DNA from 2 places in the Salmonella bongori NCTC 12419 genome. Region 2 is predicted to be linked to the other one. Evidence: predicted binding sites of a transcription regulator. Region 2 holds the regulator's gene; the other holds the start of a gene.
What was found. The regulator Fur, encoded in region 2, represses iron uptake genes when iron is present. The targets are predictions, from matches to a motif close to ATAATAATGAGAACNACTATCAA.

Region 1: bfd (bacterioferritin-associated ferredoxin) is a predicted target of Fur. The motif match lies at 1,102-1,124, and genes of this name have one in related genera.

The regions. Positions count from the first base shown of each region.
Region 1 covers NC_015761.1:3,327,482-3,330,624, reverse strand. Annotated here, with positions in the region: gene tuf (elongation factor Tu) at 1-975, shown strand, start outside; gene bfd (bacterioferritin-associated ferredoxin) at 1,159-1,353, shown strand; gene bfr (bacterioferritin) at 1,426-1,902, shown strand; gene SBG_RS15850 (prepilin peptidase) at 1,899-2,366, opposite strand; gene rpsJ (30S ribosomal protein S10) at 2,746-3,057, shown strand; gene rplC (50S ribosomal protein L3) at 3,090-3,143, shown strand, end outside.
Region 2 covers NC_015761.1:654,821-657,963, forward strand. Annotated here, with positions in the region: gene tcuA (FAD-dependent tricarballylate dehydrogenase TcuA) at 1-645, opposite strand, end outside; gene tcuR (tricarballylate utilization LysR family transcriptional regulator TcuR) at 743-1,669, opposite strand; gene fur (ferric iron uptake transcriptional regulator) at 1,784-2,236, opposite strand; partial or broken gene SBG_RS22935 (fur leader peptide) at 2,229-2,314, opposite strand; gene fldA (flavodoxin FldA) at 2,518-3,048, opposite strand.

The sequences.
Region 1 (3,143 bases), 1.8 Mb from region 2:
GACACCCCGACTCGCCACTACGCACACGTAGACTGCCCGGGGCACGCCGACTATGTTAAAAACATGATCACCGGTGCTGCGCAGATGGACGGCGCGATCCTGGTTGTTGCTGCGACTGACGGCCCGATGCCGCAGACCCGTGAGCACATCCTGCTGGGTCGTCAGGTAGGCGTTCCGTACATCATCGTGTTCCTGAACAAATGCGACATGGTTGATGACGAAGAGCTGCTGGAGCTGGTAGAAATGGAAGTTCGTGAACTTCTGTCTCAGTACGACTTCCCGGGCGACGACACGCCGATCGTTCGTGGTTCTGCTCTGAAAGCGCTGGAAGGCGACGCAGAGTGGGAAGCGAAAATCATCGAACTGGCTGGCTTCCTGGATTCTTACATTCCGGAACCAGAGCGTGCGATTGATAAGCCGTTCCTGCTGCCGATCGAAGACGTATTCTCCATCTCCGGTCGTGGTACCGTTGTTACCGGTCGTGTAGAGCGCGGTATCATCAAAGTGGGCGAAGAAGTTGAAATCGTTGGTATCAAAGAGACGCAGAAGTCTACCTGTACTGGCGTTGAAATGTTCCGCAAACTGCTGGACGAAGGCCGTGCTGGTGAGAACGTTGGTGTTCTGCTGCGTGGTATCAAACGTGAAGAAATCGAACGTGGCCAGGTACTGGCTAAGCCGGGCACCATCAAGCCGCACACCAAGTTCGAATCTGAAGTGTACATTCTGTCCAAAGATGAAGGCGGCCGTCACACTCCGTTCTTCAAAGGCTACCGTCCGCAGTTCTACTTCCGTACGACTGACGTGACTGGCACCATCGAACTGCCGGAAGGCGTAGAGATGGTAATGCCGGGCGACAACATCAAAATGGTTGTTACCCTGATCCACCCGATCGCGATGGACGACGGTCTGCGTTTTGCAATCCGTGAAGGCGGCCGTACCGTTGGCGCGGGCGTTGTAGCTAAAGTTCTGGGCTAATTAGTCATTAATTAGTTTTGAATTGAAAAGGGCGCTTAGGCGCCCTTTTTGTTATTGTCATTTACCTGTTGTAATAGTTACTCGCTCTTTTTAACGTTTCTCTCGTAGTGTAAATCGCCTGGTGCTATTGTAATCATAACCATTCTCATTTACAATTTGCACGGAAATTGAACGGGAGCGATCATGTACGTTTGTTTATGTAATGGTATAAGCGATAAAAAAATTCGCGAGGCTGTGCGGCAATTTCATCCACAGTCATTTCAACAGCTCCGTAAATTTATTCCTGTAGGAAATCAATGCGGTAAGTGTATTCGCGCTGCGCGGGAAGTGATGCAGGATGAGCTAACACAATTACCGGAATTTAAAGAGATCGCCTGAGTCACACTCTTTTTTTTGACATCCCTGTAGCCCCATCTACGCTCTAGAGAGTGGAAGCGGAGGGACTATAAAATGAAAGGTGATGTTAAAATCATAAATTATCTCAATAAACTATTGGGAAATGAGCTTGTCGCAATTAACCAGTATTTTCTTCATGCCCGTATGTTCAAAAACTGGGGGCTAACCCGGCTTAATGACGTTGAGTATCATGAATCCATTGATGAGATGAAACATGCCGATAAATACATCGAGCGTATCTTATTCCTGGAAGGTATACCGAACCTGCAGGATCTGGGTAAGCTGGGTATCGGTGAAGATGTCGAAGAGATGTTGCGATCGGATCTCCGGCTTGAGCTTGAAGGCGCAAAAGATCTGCGTGAAGCAATAGCTTATGCCGATAGCGTCCATGATTATGTCAGCCGGGATATGATGATTGAAATCCTCGCCGATGAGGAAGGCCACATCGACTGGATTGAAACTGAGCTGGATTTGATTGCCAAACTTGGTATGCAAAATTATCTGCAATCACAAATTAAGGTTACCGATTAACCATCCGGAATGAAATTTTTCCAGCTTGTCACTAAACCCGCCACCGCCAGCCATGGTCCAAAAGGTAGCGGGTTTATTAATGCCGACTTACCTCTTACCCACAGTGCGACGGCAAACCCGCCACAGGCTAACATGGCGGCAAGGAAAACCAGTAACGGCAAACCTTCCCAGCAATGCCACGCTCCTAACGCTGCCAGGAATTTGACATCGCCATACCCGAGTCCCTCTTTCTGATAACACAGGCGATAGCCCCAGTAAATCAATGCGAATCCGCCATAACCGGCAATAGCGCCCCAAAGCGCATCCGGTAAACGCTCCGGCAGGCAAATCTGGTGATAAATCAGACCGCTCCACAGTAATGGACAGGTAAACCGGTCAGGCAGCAGACCGGTACGCGCGTCGTATATGCCAAGTAATAAAGAGAACGATGCATAAAAAATGAGAAAGGGGAGGGCAACAAACATAAGCAAATCCTCGTCAAGGCTTGTGCTCACCTTTATAGATTTATGCGACAGAGACAACGACGTATTGCCAGATTTGCCTGATACCTTCCAAAGAAAAGATGAGCGTTGCCATCCCATGCGTACCATCTGGAATCATGCTCGCATAAGAATAAAGTGCTTAATTTATATCCGACACTTGCGTCAGGCCGAGATTTACGTATAATGCGCGGGCTTGTCGTAATTGACGGCAGGTTCGATTTGAACCTCGAATAGCCGATTTGGCTATTTAACAATGCTTCCAATCGGGGAGCTACGTAAGAACGGTTACACTCTCCCATCAATCGTAATGGGTGTGAGGAGTAATCATTTTCGTTTATAAAATAATTGGAGCTCTGGTCTCATGCAGAACCAAAGAATCCGTATCCGCCTGAAAGCGTTTGATCATCGTCTGATCGATCAATCAACCGCGGAAATCGTCGAGACTGCCAAGCGCACTGGTGCGCAGGTTCGCGGTCCGATCCCGCTGCCGACCCGCAAAGAGCGCTTTACCGTTCTGATCTCTCCGCACGTTAACAAAGATGCGCGCGATCAGTATGAAATTCGCACTCACAAGCGTCTGGTTGACATCGTTGAGCCAACCGAGAAAACCGTTGATGCTCTGATGCGTCTGGACCTGGCTGCCGGTGTAGACGTGCAGATCAGCCTGGGTTAATCAGGTCATCGAGCGATTGAGAGGTTGATACAATGATTGGTTTAGTCGGTAAAAAAGTGGGTATGACCCGCATCTTCACTGAAGAT
Region 2 (3,143 bases):
GTTAAAACGCGTGCCGCGGATGAGAAAGTTATCCGCAGGCCATTCGCCGCGCGCATTTTCTCCCCAGGCTTCCCGCAACCACTCGCGGTTGGATTCAAATCCGCCTGCTGCCAGTACACAGCTTTTAGCGGTGATACGTTCAGTTCCGGCCAGCGCCGCCACAAACTCGCCATCGCGCAGCTCCAGCGCCTGTACCGGTGTGCTATAGCGGATCTGCACGCCCAGTCGCTCAGCGCTACGGTAATAGGCATTGACGAGTGCTTTGCCGCCCCCCATAAAAAACGCATTGGTGCGCGCGACGTGAAGCGCCCCTGATAGCGGCGGTTGAAAATTAACGCCGTGCTTGCGCATCCAGTCGCGGCATTGCGACGAGGTACGAATGACCAGGCGTGCCAGCGTTTCGTTGGTATTACCGCCGGTGACTCGCCACAGGTCCTGCCAGAACTCCTCTTCAGGATAACTTTCTACCAGCACATCCTGCGGCGCATCATGCATACAGCGCAGGTTTCGTGTGTGCTGAGAATTTCCGCCGCGCCATTCTCGTGGCGCGGCTTCCAGTAGCAGAACCGATGCGCCCGCCTCCCGCGCGGTTAGGGCGGCGCATAACGCGGCATTGCCTCCGCCTATCACCAGTACATCAACCATCTTATACTCCCGTACCATTTAACTATTTGTTAAATTTGTAATTAAAATGTATACGGATAAATAAGCGGCTCGCTATCAGGTAGCGCTAAACGGGGGTTTAGTAAGCGTAAAGGGTAGCACCTGGCCATTCGCCGGCGTCGACTAACTGACGCATCACTTTTGTCAGTACCACTCTGGCGGCAAGCCCGGCTGGCGTCAGTTCATCGTCCGAGAGACTGACTAAAAAGTTGGGGCGGCTGAGTACCGGATTATGGACGCCGATCACGCTTAGCGCATCATTATCCAGGTGTGAAATCGCCGCACCGGGTTGTAACGTGGCACCGAGGCCATCACGCACGGCGCGCATCAATAACGCCAGACCGTCAATTTCCGCAACGATCTCAACGTTAAGCGAATATTCCTGGCAGACAGCGTCCAGCCTGCCGCGCAGCCCGTGTCCCTGGCTGGGCATAATGAGCGGAATGCCTGCCAGTTGTTCTGGCGTGATGGGGTTATCAGGAAGCGTTGCCAACAGGGCGTGAGAGCCAATCAGAAAAAGCTGTTCTTCAAGAATTGGTCTGGCGCTCCAGCGCAGGATTTTATCTTTTTGAAAGACTACGGCTAAATCAATCTGGCGGGTATTAATCATTCTTTCCAGATTACCGGACAGGCTTTCCACCACATGCAAACGAACATCGGCATAGTTTTCCCGCATGGCATGAATAAACGGTATACCCAGTATGGACGCGGTACTGGGAGCCATCCCTACACTCACATGGCCCGAAAGACGCGCTTCTCTGGCGGCAAGGATCGCGTCGTCGGCATGGCGCAAAGCGAGTTGTGCTTGCGAATAAAAAGCCAGACCCGCATTGGTCGGTGTAACACCACGCGAAGTACGCTGCAACAGACGGATAGCGAGCTCGTTTTCCAGGCGGGACATCTGTTGGCTTAATGCTGAAACGCCAATATCCAGATCCTGCGCGGCGCTGCCCATACTGCCGGTTTCAATAATACGGACGAAATAGCGTAACTGGCGAAGCTCCATTCCTGCTCTCCTGAGATGCGATAGCGTTTTTTTACATTAAATCAACATCAAGCGGCAGAAAAGAGGGGATATAAAAAAGCCAACCGGGCGGTTGGCTCTTTGAAAGATTTATACTTATTTGTTCGCGTCATCGTGCGCGTGTTCGTCTTCGCGGCAGTCGCCTTCAGCGCAGTGGCCGTAAAGATAGAGGCTGTGATTAGTTAAACGAATACCGTGTTTCGCCGCAATTTCACGCTGGCGCGCTTCAATAGACTCATCACTAAATTCAATCACTTTTCCACAGTCAAGGCAGATAAGATGATCATGATGATGCTGTTGCGTCAGTTCAAAAACGGATTTACCGCCTTCAAAATTATGGCGGGTTACGATACCGGCATCGTCAAACTGGTTCAGCACACGGTACACGGTTGCCAGACCGATTTCTTCACCCATGTCGATCAGGCGTTTGTATAAATCTTCCGCACTGACGTGATGGTTATCTGGTTCCTGAAGAACTTCCAGAATTTTTAAACGAGGAAGCGTTACTTTCAGGCCAGCCTTCTTTAATGCGGTATTGTTGTCAGTCATGCGGAATCTGTCCTGTTGCTAAACGATTCACTTCATTAGAGAAGTGACAGAAATTGCACTCAAGATAATGCGTATCATTATAGGACTGCCATGCCGAAATGAAAACCGCAAGTCTCTCGCAGATATTAATAAAACTGTGGTGTTGCCTGCAAATCCCGGCGCCACCTGATTACACCCGGACATTGTACAGGGATAGGTGCGAAAGTTACAAATTTGTAGCAATTATTTTGATTGGTCTTGTCTATTGATGCGGCGCAGACATAATGCTGCGCCACATGAGATCAGGCGTTGAGGATATCGTCGAGATGCAATTCAGCCGAAACTTGCTTGACCCATTTTTCAACGCGCTCGGCAGTCAGCTCAGGCTGGCGGTCTTCGTCAATCGCCAGGCCGACAAAATGATCGTCGTCGGCCAGACCTTTAGAGGCTTCAAAATGGTAGCCTGCGGTTGGCCAGTGACCTACAATCGTCGCGCCGCGCGGCTCAATAATGTCGCGAATCGTGCCAAGCGCATCACAAAAATATTCCGCGTAGTCTTCCTGATCGCCACAGCCAAACAGCGCCACTAGCTTACCGTTAAAATCAATTTCTTCGAGCGTCGGGAAGAAGTCATCCCAGTCGCATTGCGCTTCGCCGTAGTACCATGTCGGGATGCCCAGCAACAGAATGTCATACCCTTCCAGGTCTTCTTTACTGCTTTTCGCAATGTCATGCACATCGGCAACGTCTTTACCAAGCTGTTTTTGAATCATTTTTGCGATATTTTCGGTATTACCGGTGTCGCTGCCGAAAAAGATGCCAGTGATTGCCATGAGTAAAATAACCTCTTGAAACTTATTGAAATGGTGGTGGCGAATTGCCCACGGATAAGGGCAATCATAGCAGAACAGGCAGACATGCGGAAACA